DNA from 3 places in the Ruoffia sp. FAM 26254 genome. Region 1 is predicted to be linked to each of the others. Evidence: predicted binding sites of a transcription regulator. Region 1 holds the regulator's gene; each other region holds the start of a gene.

What was found. Region 1 encodes LexA, which represses DNA repair genes until DNA is damaged. Its sites were predicted from a motif close to CNAACANNTGTTNG; they were not measured.
Region 2: a site for LexA is predicted at 4,558-4,571, ahead of ACEN3Z_RS03520 (Y-family DNA polymerase). Genes of this name have one in related genera too.
Region 3: a site for LexA is predicted at 2,020-2,033, ahead of dinB (DNA polymerase IV). Genes of this name have one in related genera too.

Annotation. Positions count from the first base shown of each region.
Region 1 is NZ_JBGQQY010000014.1:40,277-47,991, reverse strand. Features, by position in the region: gene ACEN3Z_RS05350 (Abi family protein) at 36-1,022, shown strand; gene ACEN3Z_RS05345 (YneF family protein) at 1,140-1,352, opposite strand; gene ACEN3Z_RS05340 (DUF896 domain-containing protein) at 1,425-1,673, opposite strand; gene lexA (transcriptional repressor LexA) at 1,762-2,379, shown strand; gene ACEN3Z_RS05330 (adenine phosphoribosyltransferase) at 2,463-2,975, opposite strand; gene recJ (single-stranded-DNA-specific exonuclease RecJ) at 2,984-5,317, opposite strand; gene ACEN3Z_RS05320 (lipopolysaccharide assembly LapA domain-containing protein) at 5,323-5,733, opposite strand; gene ACEN3Z_RS05315 (SDR family NAD(P)-dependent oxidoreductase) at 5,734-6,540, opposite strand; gene rnz (ribonuclease Z) at 6,557-7,480, opposite strand; gene ACEN3Z_RS05305 (acyltransferase family protein) at 7,615-7,715, opposite strand, start outside.
Region 2 is NZ_JBGQQY010000008.1:30,956-38,670, forward strand. Features, by position in the region: gene thiM (hydroxyethylthiazole kinase) at 1-699, shown strand, start outside; gene thiE (thiamine phosphate synthase) at 689-1,324, shown strand; gene thiD (bifunctional hydroxymethylpyrimidine kinase/phosphomethylpyrimidine kinase) at 1,338-2,156, shown strand; gene ACEN3Z_RS03500 (hypothetical protein) at 2,341-2,502, shown strand; gene ACEN3Z_RS03505 (hypothetical protein) at 2,566-3,018, shown strand; gene ACEN3Z_RS03510 (TVP38/TMEM64 family protein) at 3,045-3,671, opposite strand; gene ACEN3Z_RS03515 (3'-5' exonuclease) at 3,908-4,459, opposite strand; gene ACEN3Z_RS03520 (Y-family DNA polymerase) at 4,610-6,034, shown strand; gene ACEN3Z_RS03525 (DUF2642 domain-containing protein) at 6,031-6,399, shown strand; gene ACEN3Z_RS03530 (DUF5960 family protein) at 6,389-6,679, shown strand; gene ACEN3Z_RS03535 (Ldh family oxidoreductase) at 7,097-7,715, shown strand, end outside.
Region 3 is NZ_JBGQQY010000067.1:140-7,854, forward strand. Features, by position in the region: partial or broken gene ACEN3Z_RS10980 (ZIP family metal transporter) at 57-859, opposite strand; gene dinB (DNA polymerase IV) at 872-1,987, opposite strand; gene yajC (preprotein translocase subunit YajC) at 2,142-2,513, opposite strand; gene tgt (tRNA guanosine(34) transglycosylase Tgt) at 2,585-3,730, opposite strand; gene ACEN3Z_RS11000 (glutaminyl-peptide cyclotransferase) at 3,746-4,522, opposite strand; gene ACEN3Z_RS11005 (lysophospholipid acyltransferase family protein) at 4,593-5,219, shown strand; gene ACEN3Z_RS11010 (ABC transporter ATP-binding protein) at 5,275-7,062, opposite strand; gene ACEN3Z_RS11015 (ABC transporter ATP-binding protein) at 7,065-7,715, opposite strand, start outside.

The DNA of each region.
Region 1 (7,715 bases):
AGCAAGAGATAGTGTTGGTAACTCTACGGGGTCCAATGCGGAAACCTTCATTCTTAGGAATGGAGGTTTTTTTTATTAAACAATTTAAAACATTGGATGAACAACTCATAATTGTCCATAATAGGAATTTAAGAATTACTGATTATAAAAGAGCAAAACAATTTTTACTGACTAACAACTATTATAATATCATTAATGGTTACAGTAAGTACTTTATGGACAATGAAACTAATATTTATAAAAACAATGCTACTTTCGATGAAATAACACATCTTCACAGATTTGATACAGCAATAAAGCATGCTCTGATGAAGTCGTTAGGTCATGCAGAAGATCATATTAAATATATAACTGCTCATCGTTTTGCCGAAAATTATCCTAATATAAAATACGCCTATTTACAATTAAGTAGTTATACAAAAAATAGAAATTCGAAACTAGATTGGTTAATTCCAAATCTTTGTAATTTAATAAAAAAGAAATCCAGACAAAAAAAGGATAATGCTATAAAACATTATGTAAAAAATTATAATGATGTCCCAATATGGGTTATCGTAAACTTTATGGATTTCGGACAAATTAACACATTATTTTATTGCTTGCCTACATCCTTGCAAAATCAAATAGCAACGAATTGCCTATCTTTTGTTCATGAAAATGGAAATGCTATAAATGGTATCTTCACTCCAGAAATTATGGTTTCTTTTCTTGATAATATGAGACAAATTAGAAATGTATGCGCACATAATAATAAACTCATTGATTTTAAGTGTAAGTCAGATATAAAGTATTACAATGATTTACATGATAATTACAATATCTCAAAAAATAGTTTCAGAAATGATGTATATAACGTTTTTATCATATTGCAATGTTTTGTTAGTCGAAATGAATATGCTTACTTACATAATTCATTTCTAAAACAAATTAAGAATTTGGATAAAAAACTAAATTCTATTTCTATTAATGTCATTCTAAAAAGTTTGGGATTTCCAGAGGATTGGCATGAAAATAACAAATAATTTATTCATTAATACTCTTTTAGTATTCTGAATTTTAAATTTTTTTCATAGGAAAAAAGGGTTGATGACACATAAATGTCATCAACCCTTTTTATAATTATTTTTACAAACGTTATATTAACGCTGTTTCATTGAGTTCATAATTTGTTGAACTTTCTTTTTAGATGGTTTTTGACCCATTTGAGCCATCATTTGAGAAATCATTCTCTCGTCGATCGGTGGATTTTCCTTAAAGTAATCCATCATATACTTTCTTGATAGGAAGAAACCAGCGACAAAACCAATAATTAATGCAATAAATACGATAACTAACCATATCCAAGTTGCCATTTAACTACACCTCTCTTCTAAACTTCATGTAATACAATAATACTAAATAATCATTGTGTTGACTAGAGAAAATTATTCGTTGTCTCTATTATGTAAGCCACGTTCTTTTTGAATCTCTTTAACTTTATTAGGAGTTAAGTCTTCCCCTTCAGGATCAACGACTTTAATTCCCTCAATTTGAGCACCAATGCTATCTCTCATACTTTGAATGTATTCTTTGTGCAGGTTTTTTCTTTCAATCGATTCTTCTTCAGTGATTGTCCCTGCTTTGTTCTTTTTAGACAATTCGTTGATGCGTTTGATCTTATCCTTACTTAACATATAATCACTCCTTTACTACGAACATTTGTTTGCTAAGCGTTATTATAAATGCTATACTAAAAACAATAAAAACGAAAGAGTTGAAATTATGAAATCAATATCAGCAAAGCAATTAAATATACTTGATTGTATATATAAAGCAATTGACTCTAATGGATACCCGCCAACTGTCAGAGAAATTGGAGCAGAAGTTGGATTAGCTTCGACATCTACTGTTCATGGTCATCTTTCTCGATTAGAAGGCAAAGGTTACTTAGTCCGTGACGCGAGTAAGACACGTGCGTTAGAACTGACGCCAATTGCGCTTGAAGCTTTGGGTATTTCAAGAAAGGATATCCCTTTACTTGGTCGCGTTGCTGCCGGTGCGCCTATCTTAGCAATTGAAGAGGCCGTTGATTATTATCCAATTCCACCTAATTTAGAACATTTTGATAGCAATGATTTATTCATGCTCCAAATTGACGGTGAAAGTATGATCAATGCCGGTATCTTCAATGGTGATTTAATTACAGTTCGTCGCCAACCTTCTGCTAATAATGGTGATATCGTTGTCGCTTTGACTGATGATGACGAAGCAACTTGTAAGACTTTTTACAAACAGTCTGATCACTATATTTTACGTCCCGAAAATGACGCTATGGATGACATTATTTTAAACTCAGTCCAAATATTAGGTAAAGTTATTAGCTTATACCGTGAATTTTAGATTTCAAATATATTAATTAAAACGAAATCCGAACACTATAGTAGAGTTCGGATTTTTTTGAATTTTAAAATAAAGAGTAGATATTAGTATTGCATTAAAGCTTTATAGTTATAACCTTCAATTTTTTCTCTACCGTTTAATTCTTTCAATTCAATTAAGAATGCAATTCCTACAACTTCTCCACCTAGTTTTTCAACTAAGTCGATTGTAGCTTTAACCGTACCACCTGTTGCTAATAAATCATCGATAATGATAACTTTTTGACCAGGTGTAATAGCATCTTTATGCATTGTTAATACATCAGTACCATATTCAAGTTCGTATTCGACTTCAATAATTTCACGAGGTAATTTCCCTCTTTTACGAACTGGCGCAAAGCCAATTTCCATTGCGTAAGCTACAGGACATCCGACAATAAAGCCACGTGCTTCAGGTCCAACAGCTACTTCAGCTCCTACTTCTCTTACATAGTCCACAATTTCTTGTGTCGCTTGCGCAAAAGCAGGTCCATTTGCCATTAATGGTGTAATATCACGAAACGTTACGCCTTCCTTTGGATAATCTTCGATTGAAGCAATATAATCATTTAAGTTCATTTAGTTATTTAATTCCCTTCAAAATATTCTTTAATAGCGTCTATCGGCTGATAATTTAATAAAGCCTCTGACTTATATTCACTTTCATATTGAATAAAAGTCTTTAAGTGAGGTAGATCAATTTTATTATTTGTTGCTTCTTTATTAAACTCTAACCGACCATTCTTAATTGTAACAAATTCTGCTTCTAAAAACATCAAAAACATTCCTTTTAATTTAACTGGGTGTATATTTAATGCTTTTGTTATGTTTTCAAATTCTGTTTTGTACATAAATTCTTGCTTGGCAAAGATATATTTGTACAAATCAACGAACTCTTCTCGAGAAGGGATACCTGCCATATATTTCGATTCCTGAACAAATGATCCTAGATAGACTTTCGACCAAGCTTGTGTATTCACTATCTCTTTCAATTGTTGTAATTGAATCGGCGGCTCCATTACGATGAGGTTATTATATTGGGCTAAATTAACTTTTGATGCATTCTCATATAATACAACAGCTGCACCGTTCAATTGCTTGGACATATAATCTGCAATCGGCTGATGGGCGAATAAATATAAAGCTTTATCTATACTTAACAAATCTTTGTGAATCTTGCTTGAGCGGTAATCTAACCACTGAGAGCCATTAACTCCCATATCTTTCACCATTAACTGTGGAAGACGGTTCCCGTTCCATTCATTAATATCTAACTCACCAACTACAGATACCACACTGCCGTTCTCTAAGCTTTCAGCTTGCTCTGCTTTGCCAAAGCCAATGGCTTGTAATTCGACTTTGGTATCCGTTTGGCTTAGGGCAAGTTTAACATGGTTTTTATCTACTCCAATAAATCTAATTGTGTTAATATGAGCATCTTTAACCATAAACTGCGGTTTTGGATTATCCGTACCGAAAGGCCCTAATAAGTTCACTTCATTAATAAAATCAATCGTCATTTCATTCACACTTAACGGCATATCAATGACAATTGGCTCAGGTTCGTTTAGTAATTCAGTGTAGTGTACAAAGCTTTTGTGGATGCTTTGTTTAAAGTCTTCCCAATTCTCTTCATCAATCGTTAATCCAGCTGCTTGACTGTGACCACCGAAGTAAGTTAGGTACTCATTTTGTTTAACGAGTTCTTCGAAGATATTTATCTTAGATACACTTCTTGAACTTCCTTTATATTGTTTTTTCTCTTCTATATATTGAAAGACAATCGCAGGTCTTTGGTATTTTTTAACTAAACGACTTGCAGCAATCCCTAAGACTCCGGCAGGCCAATCTTTATCTGCTTCAATAATAATATTTGGAATCGAGTCATACTGAGCCATACGATTTTCGATTTCTATAGTGATGTTTTCGGTGATAGATTTTCTTTCACGATTCTTTTCATTCACTATTTCTAATAACGATTCCGCTTCAGAAATATCTAATGTTTTCAATAACTCTAAGCCCGGCGTCGGATCTCCTAATCGACCAACTGCATTTAAACGTGGACCAATAATAAAGCCAATCGTCTCACTCGTTAAGTTATCTAAATTAACTTTTTCATTTTGTAATAATAATTGTAAACCAACGCGCATCGAGTCTTTAATTAGAGTCAATCCACTTAATACAATCGTTCGATTTTCATCCGTTAAAGACACCATATCTGCAACCGTACCGATTGCTGCCAATTCAACAGCTTCTGTGGGTACTTCACCTAATAAGGCACTGACCACCTTCAAAGCAACTCCCGCCCCACTTAATTCTGGGAAAGGATATTGACCTGAAGGATGTTTTGGATGAATAATTGAGAATGCATTCGGTAATTCACTTTGCAATTCATGGTGATCGGTAATAATACAATCCACACCTATATCATTCATTGCATCCACAGCTTCAAAACCAGCCACACCATTATCAACAGTAATGATTAATCGAATATCAAATTCGTCAACCAACTTACTCCAACGTGCTTTATTCGGTCCATAACCGTCCTTTAAGCGGTTTGGTAAATAATAATGGACATTGGCTCCAATCGTCTCTAATGTCTCATACATTATCAATGTGCTGGTAATGCCGTCTGCATCATAATCTCCATAGATTAATATGGGTTCAAACTCTTCAATCGCTGTTTGAATACGGTCAATTGTTTTGTCCATCTCAAATAATAAAAATGGATCATGATATAGTTGAGGTTTTTGATTTGTTTTTTCGATTAACTCTTCTGCACTTGTTATACCTCTAATTGAACATAGGCGTAAAAAAGTTGAACTAAAAGTTGTTTCATTATTGTCTAAAATACTTTTGGAAGCGTCTCTATTAATCTCCGGTCTGATTTGCCAATCAAACTGTGCCATATTGAACTTCACGAATATTACACTTCCTCTGTTGTATCAGTAACTACTTCTTCTTTTGACTCTGGTTTTTCATCTGATTCTACAGAAATTGTATTACGTGAAACACGCTCTTGTTCTTCAATCTTACTGCGTAACTCAGCAATTGCTGCATCTTTTTCAATCGCTGTATTTGAGTGATTATGTTTCTCTTTTGTTAATTGTTTTTCTAACTCTTTATTTTTCTTTCTGTTTGATTGAATCGCAGACATTGATGCAATCATTCCAATGATAACACCAACCAAAATACTGAATAATACAACTAAGACAAGCGATACTTCAAATTGAGTGAAAAAGAAATCAATTCCAACAACATTTGTATTTTGTAATGCAAAAACGACTACTAAGATAAGTAACATAATAATCGCTATAACTTTCCATTGTTCTTTCATCTAATTATCCTCCTTGAAATTTAACATTTCTCCTGCTAATTTATCTCCAATGTTTGGAAACACTTTATATAGTATATCAATAATATGATAATAACGGGGACGATTTAACTCTCTTTTACGACGTGATGGTTTTAAATGCTTAGTCACATCTTTCGCTAATTTTTGCGGATCTAATGCAAATGCCTTAATTCGGTCATAATACTCTTTAGAATTTGAATTATAATTAAAAAAATCCGTCTTGACTGGTCCAGGATTAATTGTGGTCACATCAATACCAAACCGCTTTAACTCCAATCTTAAACTATTCGCGTAGCCTATCACAGCAAACTTTGATGCAGAATAGACACTTGAGCTTGGTGTTGCTATTTTTCCAGCTATGGAAGAAATGAATAAAATATGTCCTGGTGTATTTTTTATAATCATCTCTCTGGCTACTAATTGGGACAAATAAATCATCGCATAAGTATTAATTTTAAAGAGTTGATCAATTTCTTTTGCCGTGAAATCTACTGCTTTTTTAAATATACCCATACCACTTGAATTAATCAAATAATCTATATGACCAAAAGCATTGATTGTTTCTTCCACCGTTTCTTCAATTCCCTTTACCTCAGACAAATCTTTTGCTAGCACAAGTGTTTGAGTATCGTATTCTCGTTTTAATGTATCTGCCAATTCAGAGAGTACTTCTTCTCTTCGAGATACTAATACAAGTTTTGCACTTTTTTTAGCCATTTCAAAAGCAATCGCTTTACCAATTCCACTTGAAGCACCCGTCAATAAAACAACCTTGTTTTTCAGAAACATAATCTCACCCTTTCAATTATATTTCAAATTCATTTAAGTCATAAGCAACTTTCGTTTGTTTGAATATAGACCGTGCATCTTTTTCTAATTGTTTTACATCTGCCCCTAAATATCTCGAGCTAATGTGATTTAAATATAATTGCTTAACATTTGATGCTTTAGCAACTTGAGCCGCTTGTTCGACCGTAGAATGGAAATAACGATTGGCCATTTTGTTCTCGCCTTTTGCATGTGTCCCTTCATGAACAAGAACATCAGCATCTTCGGCTAATTTCTTGATGTTTGCATTGGGTCTCGTATCTCCTATGATTGCAATCACTTTGCCTGGTTGGACTTCACCAACAAAATCTTTACCATCCAGTTTAGTACCATCTTCTAAAGTGACTGTTTTTCCATTTTTTAACATCCCAAATATCGGTCCGTTAGGAATATTGTATTCTTTAAGTTTATCAACCAATAACACACCATCGGATTTCGGTTCTTCAATTCTATAGCCAAATGACAGAATATTATGTTGTAGAGGTAAGTATTTAACTTTCCAGCCCTTATTTAATTGAATTTCGCCACCCTTTGGATCTAGTTCAACTATATTTACTTTATAAAGTAAATTTGATTTTGAATATTTTAATGATGCATTAATGTATTGTTCAATACCTGTAGGTCCGTAGATGGTAATAGGTTGGTTATCTCCGCCTTGAAACGAACGACTACTTAAAAATCCTGGTAAGCCGAATATATGATCTCCATGCATATGAGTAATAAATATATTTTTGACCTTACCCGGTTTTAATGTTGTTTTTAATATTTGATGTTGAGTTCCTTCTCCACAGTCAAATAGCCAAGTTTCATTCAATTCATTCAATAGCTTTAACGCTAAAGAACTTACATTACGACTTTTTGATGGAACGCCAGCGCCAGTTCCTAAAAATAATATTTCCATAGTCACTACCTTTCCTTAATACATTATATTTTACTACAATTTTTTGAGAATTTCTTTACATTTATCTTATTAAACATAAAAAGAGTGTTAGTGAGTTAATCTCCCCACCAACACTCCTCAATTAACTAATACTTTTATCTTTGACGATATATTTCTTTAGCAATAAAGACTGATAATTCATGTGCTCCTTCTTCAGTTGGATGCGCACCATCATCTCTTTGCCAACCTGTTTGGT
Region 2 (7,715 bases), on a different contig from region 1:
ATCATGGCGAGCGCCATCCAAGAGATGGAAGATATTACCCGAATTAGTCAAGCAACAGTTTTAAACTTAGGCACACCCAATGATTCAAAATACGCTACTTGTACCAAAGCCGGCGTATATGCAAATAAATATGCCCATCCTGTGATTGTCGATCCCGTCGGCATTGGGGCGAGCCTTTATCGAAAAGAAAAAGTCACACAACTTTTAAAAGAAGTTCAACCAACCATTATTAGAGCCAATGTTGGAGAAGTCCAAAGTTTGTTAGGGTCTAAAAGCCAAGCACGAGGCGTTGATAGTTTCGCTCAATCCCATTCTGATGATGGACAATCAGATGCCGTCGTCTTAGCCCAACAGTTGGATTGTGTTGTCTTGATGACTGGAAAAGATGACTTTGTTACCAACGGTACTCACTCTTACTTAATCGAAGGAGGTAGCTCAATTCTCACCAAAGTTACCGGAACAGGTGATATGCTTTCTGTCCTATGTGGCGCTCTATCCGATGTGACTGACCCGCTAACAGCTGCGCTTAGCGCTTCCTATAGTTGGAAAGTCATAGGTAAACTGGTTAAAGAAAGTTCCGCAGGTTTGGGTCAAGCACACAGACAACTCTTCGATTATGCTAGTCAAATTGAACAAATTACCAAAATTCAACATACCGTGACGATTCACGAATCAGGAGGCCGTAAACATGTCAATTAAACCTGAACAACTCACCTTATATGCCATTACAGACCGCACTTGGTTAAATGGGGCTACCTTAGAAGACCATGTCAAAGAAGCTCTCGAGGGGGGCGCAACGATTTTACAGCTTCGAGAAAAGACTCTTTCTGAAGCAGAGTTTCTTGAACAAGCTAAACGATTAAAACCTTTATGTCAGTCTTACAATGTCCCATTAATTATCAATGATCGCGTGGATATTGCCCTTGAAGCTGATGCTGATGGCGTTCACGTAGGTCAAAACGATATGCAAGCCAGTCAAGTCCGCGAAAAATTAGGCCCAAATAAGTTACTCGGTGTATCTTGCCGAACGGTTGAACATGCTTTAGCCGCTCAAGAGCATGGTGCTGATTACATCGGCGTTGGAGCTATGTTTCCCACTCAAACAAAGACTGATACTGAGCCCGTTTCAATTGAAACACTTAAAGCCATTTGTCAATCAGTAAACATTCCCGTTGTTGCTATTGGTGGCGTTACATTATCGAATGTTTCTCAGTTACAAGATACTGATATTGCAGGTATTGTCGCCATCAGTGCGATTTTTGCTCAAGATGATATTCAAGAAGCGGCACACAATTTAAAAGAAGCAGTTTCAAACTTACTTTAAGGAGGTAACATGTATGAAAACTGTATTAACCATTGCCGGAAGCGATTCGAGTGGAGGCGCTGGCATTCAAGCAGACTTAAAGACGATGATTAGTCATGGGGTTTATGGCATGAGTGCGATTACTGCTTTAACTGCTCAAAATACTTTAGGTGTCACTGATGTCTTAGAATCAACGCCCGAATTTTTAGCTGCCCAGCTTGATGCTGTGTTCACAGATATTTACCCCGATGCGGTTAAAATTGGAATGGTCTCAAGTGCGCCGTTAATTAAAGTCATTGCGGATAAATTAAATGAGTACGACGTGCCTTTAGTCGTAGTAGATCCTGTCATGGTGGCAACCAGTGGTTCTACTTTGATGGAATCCGACGCTACCGAGACGTTGAAACAAGAATTACTCCCTATCGCGACTGTTCTCACACCAAATATCGCGGAAGCTGAAGCATTATCTGGCCTTAAAATTAAAACCCATGACGACATGGTCGCAGCTGCAAAACATATTGGCGATACTTATCATTGTGCTGTCCTTTGTAAAGGTGGACACCGTCAAACGGATGCCAATGATGTTCTATATCATGAAGGAAAGGTTCATTGGTTCGAGAGCGAACGCGTGGATAATCCAAATGCCCATGGAACAGGTTGTACTCTAGCAAGTGCTATCGCCTCTAACTTAGCGAAAGATTTTGATTTAATTACTTCTATTGAACGCTCAAAAGCCTATTTAACGGATGCATTAAGAGCAGGACTTGATTTAGGTAAAGGGTCTGGGCCTTTAGACCACGGCTTTGATATCCATTCTAAATACAGTGAGATGAATAATCATGACCATATATAAGATGAAATTAAACTCAGAACCTTTTGATATGATTAAACAGGGACAAAAAACGATTGAACTCCGTCTAAATGATGAAAAGCGTCGCTAAGTTCAAGTTGGTGCTCAAGTTGTATTTGAGCACTCAAATGATTTAACACAAACAATTCAGGAGGATGTAATTGCTTTACATCCGTTCCCTTCTTTCGTGGAACTATATCAGGCTCTTCCTTTACTAAAATGTGGCTATACTTCTAATAATGTGGAGGCTGCTTCTCCAGAAGATATGGAAGCTCATTATTCATTAGAGCAACAAGCGCACTATGGTGTTCTTGGGATTGAAATTAGTTTGCCTGATCATTTTTCTTAACCTTGCTCAGCTTCTATATATTTTCTGTTATAATATCTAAACAAAGGAGTTGTTTGCTTTTCCATGTTAACGATCATTATTTTAATTTTAATCGCCCTCTTGGGCTACACCCTTTTTCATCAATTCAATGCTTTTCGCCAGATACAAATTCGCGAGAATCATCAGCGATTATTTTATGCAACGCCTGTGATTATTGCGATTGTATTTCTAGAGGTTGGATTCGAATTTGGTGAGACTTTTATTCAATACGGCTTATTTATTTTAATCGCTATTAATTTTGTTGCGATTCCTTTTACGTCAGGCCTTTCAAAAGATTTTATCTATTATAAGTCTAATAAAAGAGGCATCGCCGGTTTGATTCCTAAAAGTAAAGCTTTAACCGACGTTATCGGGAGTCAGATTGAAAAAGAGGATGATTATTTTACTGTTGATTTGTCTTTTGAAAAGGAGATTATCAGTTTACGTTTTTCAATTGAACAATTTGACGCTGTACATCAAATAATTTCACGTACATAAAAAGCCAGGCACTCGCCTGGCTTCTTTTATGAGAATAAATTTGAGAGTAAACCTAAGAAATTGTGCACCCCGGCCATAAATAAAAACATCGTGACCGGTTTAAATATCAATTGGATGATGACCATTCGCTTGTAAGTCAAATCACTTAAGCCACTGATCATGATGAATAACTCATCCGGCAATCCTGGTACTACAAGCACCACCGCAAGTATCCACTCAATGTAATAACCTCTATCTAAATAACTCAAACCTTTTTCAACTAATTTTTCATCTAAAAAAGCATATAAAATTGGCTGCCCGAAGCGTTTCGCCAACCAAAATAATATCAATGACCCGAGAAAATTCGCTGAAAACGCCAAAATAAAGCCCAGTAGTGGCCCAAATGCGGCATAAGCAATCACACTCCCGAGCCCGCCGGGAACGATTGGATACACGGTATTGATGATAGATAGAAGGAAAAAGACAATCGGTGCGAATGCCCCAGTTCTCTCGAGTCTTTCTTGAAGAATTTCTGGATGATTAAATAAATCAATTTTGAAAAAATAGGCAAATATGATGAACGTAATCACCGCTCCGACAATGGCTCCCCACTTTAACACTTGCTTATTTCTTTTGAAAAACATAATATCTTTTGACAGTGGTGCCATATCCATAAAACCTACCCTCTCTGATTGAAACAAATCGTCTTTTATTAACTTTACAGTATTATATTTATAGCTAAACTTCATAGGGCTAAAGGACCAAATTTTATCATCCGCCCAATAAAAAAAGAGAGTCACGCTCTCTTTTCGCTATAATAAACATATCATAAATCATCAGATATTTTTAGGGTGAATTCGGAAAAAAATGGCCAGCCGGGTATGGATGGCGGGAGGTTGGGTTTTCGTTTCTACAATCTATAAAACTGCTTCACATTTCCTACTTTCAACAAATCCTCAACAGTCTGCGTCTTCGAGTACATCGTTAAAGCGTGGATGACATAAGCAGCGGCTCGCGCATCTTCTAGAGCATTATGATGATTAAATTCAAATTTTATTTGCTGGCATAATGATTTCAAACTAAAACTTGAGAGCTTTCCGCGCCATAAATTACGGGCCAGCTGACAAGAGTCAAAATAATTCATACCTAACTCTGGGAGACTGAATTTTTCATTGGCTGATCGAATCACACCTCGGTCAAATTGAGTATGACTCACAACTGGTGCTTCTCCTACAAATTCTTGAAATCGCCCAATCACTTCATCATATGCTGGTTTTCCTTGAACTTGTTCGGGTGTTATTCCGTGAATACGAATATTGTTCGGTGCAAAAGAAGTCAGTGGATCAATTAATTCGTAAAAATGCTTAACCATAATTCCGTCGACAACTTTTACTGCCCCAAGTGAACAAGCTGACCAGCGCTGACCGTTGGCTGTTTCAAAGTCAAATGCAACATATTCCATTGAATAACCCCTTCCTTATAATCTTAATCTCCATATCAGTATATACACTTCTTACCTCTCGTCAAGTCACAGTTTTTAAAATATTCCACTTGCTTATACGAACGTTTGTTCGTATAATGGACTCAAGGTTTTATCAAAAGGAGGATTATAATGGGAAACATTCAGTATGATAAAGAGCCTAAATCTGACATAGCTTTCATTGATATGAAATCCTTTTATGCCAGCGTTGAGTGCGTGGAACGTGGCCTCCACCCCCTCTATACTTCTTTATGTGTGATGAGTCGAGCCGATAATGCAAACGGTTTGATTCTCGCCTCTTCACCAACGTTTAAGAAAGTTTTCGGTAAGGAGAATGTGGGGAGAAGCTATGATTTACCCTTTAATATTCAGACTCGGCGATTCAATTACTATGTTGCCAAACGTCAAAATTTACCCACAAATCGAGAATATGTTCGCTTTATTGAGAGTTGGGCACGAAAAACACTCATCGTTCCTCCAAGAATGAGCTTATATATTGAGAAAAATATGATTATTCATGACATTCTTCAAAATTATGCCCCTAAGGAGGAAATTCTGCCCTACTCTATTGATGAAAGTTTCATTGATCTAACACGTTCGCTAGATTATTTTACTAAGCAAAAAAATATCTCTCGCCGTGCTAAACTCGATGGGATTTCTGAACAGATTCAACGAGAAATCTGGAAAGCAACCGGTGTTTTTTCAACAGTCGGTATGAGTAATGCGAACCCACTTCTTGCTAAATTAGCACTAGATAATGAAGCAAAATATACACCAAACATGCGTGCTAATTGGTCTTATGAAGATGTTGAAACGAAAGTCTGGAACATTAAAAAACTCACTGACTTTTGGGGAATCGGACGGCGAACAGCCATTCGTCTTGAACGAATGAAAATTTACTCTATTAGAGATTTAGCTAACAGTAACCCTGAACTACTCAAACAAGAGTTTGGCGTTATTGGTCTGCAACTCTGGTTTCATGCTAATGGAGTGGATGAAAGTGATGTGCGTTACCCTTATAAAGCCAAATCCACAGGTTTAGGTAACTCGCAAGTTCTGCACAAGGATTACTATAAGCAATCCGACATCGAACTCGTCTTAAGCGAAATGGCTGAGCAAGTAGCTATCCGTTTGCGTAAAGCTCATAAAAAGACAACCAGTGTGGCAATATCTATTGGCTTCTCTCACACTGCTGAACGATCATCCATTCATGTTCAAAGAAAAGTCGACCCCACTCAAAATACAAAAGTGCTCATCGGTCATGTCATCAGTCTTTTTCGTTCAAAATATAATGGCGGTGCCGTTCGAAATATCGCTGTTCGCTATAATAATTTTGTTGATGAGAAATATGCTTTTATATCTTTATTTGATAATTTTGAACAAGTTGAGAAAGAAGAAACCCTTGAAAAAACAATTGATGATGTTCGTGAACGATTTGGCTTCTTGTCCGTGCAACGTGCAACTGTACTTAAAGAAAACTCCAGAAGTAAAGCGCGTAGTCAACTTATCGGTGGCCATGCGGCAGGTGGCGCTGGTGGCTTGGATGGGTTAGCATGACAGTTGATCGAAGCTATCTTCCTTACCGTTCTGCTCGGAATTACCAAGACCGGAAGATGGCTAAATGGATGGGCTTTTTCCTATCAGAACACACCACCGCGCTCACAACTGAAGCCGAGACGATTGATTTTAGCCAATCGCTCCCTTTAGGAGAGAAACTTCTCTTACTCAACCAATTATACTTGCAAAAGCTATCTGGTATTTTTCAAATCATACAGGACGAAAAGTCTAAAGAAATACGCGGGAAAATCGATTCCGTACAAGCAGATCAAGTTGGTATACAAAGTGAGAATGCCCACTACTTTATATCTATTAAACACATCATATCAATCAAATTAGAGGAGGAATTGGACGATGGATTCTAGAAACATACAGAATAGTAGTGTTCAATTCGATTATTTTAGTGAGAATTTTATGCGATTTGAACAAGATTTTAATGCTTATTCAAATTTGGTCGTCCCTTTAACATTTATGGTCGATGACATTCTTTTTACTATGAATGAGTCACAAACCAATTACTTTAAGCTCCCCGCAATGAAAGCAAAAGATAATAAAAATCATTACTTTATCTTCAGAGTGAAAATGCAAGAAAGCAATTCGCAAGTCCGCATTTATGAATATATTCGACACACCTCATCCTTTTAAATGTCACTTTAATGTAGCTCATCTTCTCATAAAAAATATAAGCGACAAAGTATCTTATTATCTTGATACTTTGTCGCTTTTGTTGTGCTTTTCGGGGGTTGGGTCGGGAAGCTGCGGTGATTTGCCAGCTCAAGTGGGCGAGCTGGCGAAGTTGGCCTGGATTCGCTAGCTCAGATGCGCGAACTGGCGAAGTTGTCTTGGATTCGCCAGCTCAGGTGGGCGAGCTGGAGAAGTTCTCTTGCATTCACTAGCTCAGGTGAGGGAGCTGGCGTATCCTCTGTTTCTACATTTATAATTTTTTTGCACCTTTTATAAATACTTTTTATAAATTCCTTGTTATTTAAACCTGAATATGCTAATTTTAAAGTGCCAGGAAACGCTTACAAAGCCAGTTAAAATTACTAGGAGGAATAGAAAATGGGTCAAACTTTTACTGTTGAATGGGATTGGGTAACAAAGTTTGTCAAAGATGTCTTTATGGCTTATGGGATTCCAGAAGAAGATGCGGATATTTGTACAGATGTGCTACTTGCGTCTGACCGCAAAGGGATTGAATCACATGGGGTAAACCGCTTTAAACCAATTTATCTTGATCGAATTAAGGCAGGTATTCAACATCCGGAGACGAATTTTGAAGTTGTTCGTGAAACACCGACAACAGCAGTTGTGGACGGACATGATGGGATGGGACAAGTCATTGGATATAAAGCCATGCAGATGGCGATCGATAAAGCGAAAGAGTTCGGAATGGGTATGGTTGCGGTTCGAAACTCAACTCACTACGGAATTGCGGGTTATTACACAGATATGGCTGCAAAAGCAGGTTGTATCGGCATGACCGGGACGAATGCGCGCCCTTCGATTGCGCCTACTTTTGGAGTTGAGAATATGTTAGGTACAAACCCACTCACACTCGGTTTCCCAACCGATGAGGATTTTCCATTTTCATTAGATTGTGCGACTTCAATTAGTCAACGCGGAAAGATTGAATATTACGCACGTATTGGTCAAGATACACCTGCAGGAATGGTGATTG
Region 3 (7,715 bases), on a different contig from region 1:
ATACTGTAATTTGATATTTACAGTATAACAGTTTTTTTACAGATTGAAAATAATTATTAACCTAAGGCCACATCTAATATCATCATTAGGACAAAACCACCAATTAATGCTAAAGTTGCTTCATCCGTATGGTTAGAGGATTGTGATTCAGGTATTAATTGCTCAACAACCACAAAAATCATTGCTCCAGCTGCGAAGCAAGTGCATAAGGTAATATTTCTTGAACAACTAGAACGGCTGCTGCCCCAATAACAGCTGAAACTGGTTCAACAACCGCTGATAACTGTCCCATTTGAAATGCTTTTCGTTTTGTTCTTCCGTCCGCATATAATGGTAATGATAAGGCTGATCCTTCAGGTATATTTTGTAAACCGATACCAATAGCTAATGCAATGGCTCCAGTTAAAGTCGCTCCAGCATTACCAACGCCTGCTGCCGCGAAGGCAACACCTAAGGCAAGTCCTTCTGGAATATTATGTATGGTTACGGCTAAGAATAACATCATCGTCTTCGGTAATTTTCTATTATCTGAGTCTCCATGGTCTTCAGATAAATGCGTATGCGGAACTGTGTAGTCAAGGAGTCTTAAAAATAAACCTCCTACCACAAAGCCGACTGCTACGGGTAACCAAGACGGTAACGATGATGAGCTAGATTCAGCATATTCTAAAGCAGGTGCTAGTAACGACCAAAAAGATGCTGCGATCATCACTCCTGCTGCAAATCCTTGCATAATTGCCAAAAAGCGATCATTCACTTCTTTAAAAAGAAAAACAAATGAAGAGCCAAATAATGTACAAAGCCAAGTAAATATTCCTGCAATTAATGCTTGAAAAATTGTATTACTAAATAATGCCATATATATATTCTCCTAGTCTAAGTCAAGTTTAATTGATGTATATAAAGGGTGGTCAAAATTTGAAAAAGTCACACCTAATAATCGAATGGTCCGGTCAAGATGTCCATGCTCTTCCCAAATTTCCTTAGCTAATTCTATACTTTTTTCAACAGACTCAATCGATTCGATAGATTGCATTTGTCGAGTAATTGTCTCGAAATTATCGTATCGAATTTTCACAGTAATCGTATGTGCTCTCATATCAGAAATATGATGTCGATTGTCCACCTTGTGTATCAATTTAACTATATTATCTACTACTTCAGACTCTAATTCAAGAAATACTGAGAAGGTTCTTTCTCTTCCAATTGATTTTCGTTCGCGCTTATTATTCACAGGTGTATTATGAACGCCTCGCACTTTAAAATATAAGGAATAGCCCATTTTACCAAAGTTATCAATTAATTCATCGAGTGACTTTTCATATAAATCTTCTCCAGTGAAAATTCCCATATCATGGAAATTCGGGAGTGACTTCTTCCCTACTCCATGAAATTTATCGATACTTAATTCTTTTAAGAATTGAACTGCATCTTTTGGTTCAACTAAGGTAATTCCGTTTGGTTTATTATAGTCTGAGGCAATTTTTGCGATGAATTTATTATAAGAAATCCCCACAGAACAAGTTAAACGCGTTCGGCGGTAAACTTCCTCCTTTATCTCCATAGCCATGATTGTCGCACTCTTCATATTCTTTTTATTATTCGTTACATCCAAATAAGCCTCATCTAGAGATACAGGCTCAATTAAATCAGTATATTCATTAAATATTTCTCTAATTTGCATCGATATTTCACGATAGTAATTTAAATCTCCTTGGATAAAGACAGCATTAGGACAACGCATATAGGCTTCTTGAGCAGACATTGCAGAGTGAATACCATACTTTCTTGCTTCGTAATTACAGGTTGATACAATCCCTCGTCCGCCGGTAAGTTTGGGATGCTTTGCTATAACAACAGGCTTATTCTTTAATTTAGGATTATCTCTCACTTCAACACTGGCATAAAAGGCATCCATGTCGACATGGAGAATTTTTCTTGATATATCGGGTTCAACTTCATCAAAAGATAAAATACCATATTGCACGCAACTCACCTCACTTTATTGTATATATTATACAAACACTTGTTCGTAAAATCAATCTCTATTGTTTAAGTAACATTTGTAAATAACATTATTTATTGACAAAAAAATGCTCCAAGAAATCCCTTATACAGGAATTCTTAGAGCTTTATTGAAATTAAAGAGTGCTTTCAGTTTCATCGCTTTCTTCAGCGAGGTCTTCTTGGTTTTCTTCGCGAGCAATATCGTTCGCTACTTCAATTTCGTTTTGACGATTTACAATATTACCACCTTGAGTAACAGTTGCAATAGCACCTAATGTAAATGTTAAATATACACCTTCACAATCAAGTACGACTGTTTGACTACTTTGGCTCACTTCATCTACTACACCATGAAGTCCTCCGATAGTCACTACTGCGTCACCTGGTTTCATGTCATTTAACATCTCTTGTTTTTTCTGTGCCTGTTTCTTTTGTGGTCTTATTAGCATAAAGTACATTACTGCGAATAAAACTATAAACGGCATAAAACTTAGAATAAATTCCATTAACGTTTGTCATCCTTTCATTTTTTAAGCATAAAGACAGTGTATCAAAAATTCAGACATTTAGCCACAATCTAGAAGTTTTTTGCGTTCGGTTTGTTATATCCGTATTTTTCGAAGAAATCTTCTCTAAATTCAAGTAATTGGTCGTCCATGATCGCTTTTCTAACATTTCGCATTAATTCTAACAAAAAGTAAACATTATGAATCGATGCTAAACGCATGCCAAATAGTTCATCTGTCTTAATTAAATGTCTTACATAAGCACGCGTATAATTGCGGCAAGTGTAGCAATCACAATTCTCATCAATCGGTCTGAAATCGCGAGCATACTGAGCGTTTTTCACTACTAAACGTCCATTACTTGTCATACAAGTTCCGTTTCTTGCGATACGTGTTGCAAGAACACAGTCAAACATATCAACTCCACGTATAACACCGTCAATTAAAGCATCCGGTGAGCCAACTCCCATTAAGTAACGAGGTTTATCTTTAGGTAATTCTGGAGTTAAGTAATCTAAGACACTATTCATCTCCTCTTTTGTTTCACCTACAGATAATCCACCAATAGAATATCCAGGGAAATCAAGTGATACAAGATCTCTAGCGTGTTGAATACGTAAATCTTTATAACCCGCACCTTGAACGATACCGAATAAAGCTTGGTCTTCTGGCCGTTGATGTGCTTTAAGTCCACGCTCAGCCCAACGAGTTGTTCGGTAAATCGAATTTTTAACATAGTCATAACTGTGATGGAAGTCCGGACATTCGTCGAAGCTCATAATAATATCCGCTCCAAGAGCATTTTCGATTTGAATTGCTTTTTCAGGTGTTAAGAATAATTTCTCTCCACTAATATGATTTCTAAAATGCACGCCCACTTCTTCAATTTTACGCATATCACTTAATGAGAAAACTTGGAAACCACCAGAATCTGTTAAGATTCCACGGTCCCAGTTCATGAACTTATGTAAGCCCCCTGCCTCTTCAACAATATCTTCTCCCGGTCTTAACCATAGATGATATGTGTTACTTAAGACAATTTCAGCACCCATATCTTTTAATTCTTCCGGTGATAAACCTTTGACCGTTGCCAATGTTCCAACGGGCATATAAATGGGTGTTTCAAAACTTCCATGAGGTGTATGTAAAATGCCTAATCGCGCGCCTGTATTTTTCTCTTCTTTAATTAATTCATATCTAATTGCTGGTTCTGTCATAATATTTCCTTTCTATTATTGCTTTAATTCAATCTTAAATATAACCGGATACAGTTTCCCCGTAATATAAAACTGATTGCCTTCAATATGAGCAATTCCATTAAGAGAGTCTATTTCATCCAACTCTTGGTCTGTCAAATTATCTTCGAGAACTTCAGTCAGGTCATACTTATATGTTATGATACCCGTTTTTGGATCGATGACAATGATTTCATTAGTATACCATACATTTGCATAAATATATCCGTTAGCAAATTCCAACTCATTGATTTCTTCTATTAATTGGTCATTATAAGTCACATCAATTGTATCATTCACTTCAAAGGTGCTAGGATCTCTTTGTTCAAGGACACTCGTTCCATCTGACATCCAAAGGACATCTTCTTGGTCGTCATAAGCTAATCCCCAGCCTTCGCCTTCATAATCTACGGTATCAATTATTTCTAAAGTTTTTTTATCTCTTTTAAATGTCACGCCACTACGCCATGTCAGTTGCCACACTGCATCTGAAGTAACTGTCAGACCTTCCCCGAACAATTCTTTATCTAATTGATCAACGACATCATAATGACCTGTGTCTAAATCTAAATAACCTATCTTTGATTCACCGTACAAACCTGTTCCTAGCAGTAATTCGCCTGCTTCATTTAATTCAAAGCCTTGTGTGAACGCAGTCGAATCGCTTGGATGAATTGACAAAAGTTCATATTCATCTTGAGAAGCCACTGGAATTATTGGTATAATACAATGAACGCAAATTAATAATGTTATTTTGTGAATGATTTTCTTCATAAAAACTCCTTTAACCCAACCTGATAATATAGTAATTTTATCATATTTTTTAATAGAAAGGTCGTTAGTAATGAATCTCTATTCATTTTTATTATTTATAGTCAAATACATTGTATACATTTTTAATGGGAAACCCTATGTCGTTGGCCAGGAAGATTTATCAAAGGATGTCGCAATTATTGCATCAACCCACCGTCACTGGTTAGACCCAATTATCTTAGCAATGGTTGTTGAGCCAACTGAGATTGCTTTCATGGCTAAAGATACTTTATTTAAGAATAAAATCTTCCGCTATTTGTTGCCGAAATTAAATGTTTTCCCAGTCAAAAGAGAAAAACCATCACCGATGTCACTTCGTCGTGGTGTTGAGGTCATGAACGAAGAGAATAAACATCTAGGAATTTTCCCTACAGGCTCACGCTACTCTACTGAAGTAAAAGGTGGAACTGCCTTTATCCAAAGGCTGAGTAAGAAGGATATTGTTCCAATTGCTTTGCAACCCCCAATGAATGCGAAAGAATTTTTCTTCCGTAAGAAAGCAAAAGTAGCCATTGGCGAACCTATTTCTTTCGATGATTCTAAAAAATATACTCGAGAAGAACTGAAACAAATTGATCTTGCGATTGCAGAGGCTTTCGATAAATTAGACAGACAATTGGATCCTGATTACGAATATATCCCAAGTAAAAAAGACTAATAAAAAGACATCTAACTTTCCTTCTAATTTGAAGGAAGCTAGATGTCTTATTTTTTTAGTTTTTAGTCTGTAGTCGATACATTTGATAGTATGTCCCTTTTTTCTCAATCAATTCATCATGATTCCCTTGTTCGATAATGTTACCTTTATCAAGAACAATAATTTGATTGGCATCTCTAATCGTACTTAATCGGTGAGCAATCGCAATAGTTGTTCGGTTTTGACGCATCTTCGCTAAACTTGCCTGAATATACTCTTCTGTTTCCGTATCAATATTAGCTGTCGCTTCATCAAGTATTAAAATCTTTGGATCTCGTGCCATCGTTCTAGCGAATGAAATTAATTGTTTTTCACCACTTGAATAACTAGCTCCTCGTTCAATAACTCGGTGCTCATAGCCATCTGAATGTTTTTCAATAAACAAGTTAGCATTTACAAAGTGTGCCGCTTCACGAATTATTCGATCTGATATTGAATGGTCTAACAAACGAATATTTCGATTCACATCCCCATAGAATAAGAAAGAATCTTGAAGAACTAACCCGATATCTTTTCTTAATTCTTCATAAGGAAACTCACGAATACTATGCCCGTCAATTAAAACATCTCCTGATTGAAACTCATAAAATCGCATTAAGACATTAATAATTGAACTCTTACCACTTCCGGTATGTCCGACAATCGCAACCGTTTCTCCTGGATTAACAGTGAAACTAATGTTGTTTAATACATTTTGATTTCCATCATAAGAGAATGTTAAGTTTTTAAATTCAATTTTTGCATCTTTGATTTTAGCATCTTCATGAACAATTTGTTCCGGCACATATTCCTCATGATCCAGTACACGCAGAATACGTGAACTTGATACTACCCCATCTTGAAGTAAACTTAAACTATCCATCATCATTCCCATTGGTCTAAAGAATTGTGAACTATATTGAACAAATGCATAAATCACACCTACTTCTAATATACCATTTAAGTATTGTCTACCTAAGAAGTAGATTACTAAAGCTAAGGATAATCCTTCTAATAAACTAATAACACTCATTAATAGGAGTGCATTCATTTTTACCATTTCATAGCGCGCGCCAAAATGTTTTTCATTTTGTTCATCAAATTCACTAATAATTCGTTTCTCTTGACGGAAATGTTGAATAACATTCATCCCAAGAATAGACTCATTAATTTTAGTATTTAATCGACTTAAATTCTCACGCATTGAGCGATATACCTGTGAACTATAACTTTGATAATACCAAATAATTCCTATCATAATTGGAACAAAGATTAAGAATAACTTTGCCATACTTGGATTCATTAAATACATCCCAATGAATACTGAAATGACCGTTACGAGCCCTTCAAACAATGCATAGAATGTATTCCAAAAGTTTTTCAATGTTTCTGTATCGTTTGTTACGCGAGAAACGATCGATCCACCTGGAGTTTGGTCAAAGTATCGCATTCCTAACGTATTAATTTTAGTAAATATTGTATCTCGGACGTTTTCAACTGTCTTTTCAGCAGCCATATTGAATAAATACGTCGATAAATAATTCGATACACCTTGTAATAGAAGTAAGAAACCATAAGTTAAAGCAAATGTTGTCGCTATTTGTACAGTAACGTCTAGATGTGTCAAATGATCATCAATAAATGTTTGAATTACTCTTGGCATAATAACAGAAACAGCTACTGTGACTGATGTAAATAAGATAGCAACTAAGAACGTCTTCCAATATGGTTTTGCGAAAGCAAAAATTCGTTTCGTTACGGTAAATTGCTCTCTCATGGACATTTTTCTTGCCCAAGCTGATTCATGTTGAACTTTACTTGCCATTATTACACCTCTTCCATTTCAGAACTTAATTCTAATTGTTGGTGTTCATACATTTCTTGGTACCAACCATTATTGTTAATTAATTCCTCGTGTGTTCCACGCTCAACAATTTGACCTTCATCCAGCACAACAATCTCATCCGCATGCATCACACTACTTAGACGATGGGCAGAAATTATTGTTGATTTGTCTTCACGTGTTTCTTTAATTGAATTTAGAATGGCTTCTTCAGTTTTAGCGTCTACGGCAGAAAGTGAATCATCCAATATCAATAACTCTGGATTAATTAACATCGCTCTCGCCATAGAAATACGTTGTTTTTGTCCTCCAGATAAAGCCACTCCACGTTCACCTACTAATGTATCATAGCCTTCACTAAAGCCTAATATGTCCTCATGAACACTTGTCACTTTAGCAATTTCTTCAACTTCTTCATTAGTAGTACCCATATTCGCAAAACGGATATTATCACGAACAGTCGTTGAGAATAAGAAATTATCTTGAGGAACGTAACCGATATTCGCTAATAAACTATCTAATTGATAATCTTTAATCGAAATTCCATTGAAGGTAATATCTCCTTTAAATTGGTCATAATCACGTAACAATAACTTAAATAATGACGTCTTACCAGATCCAGTACGACCAACGAT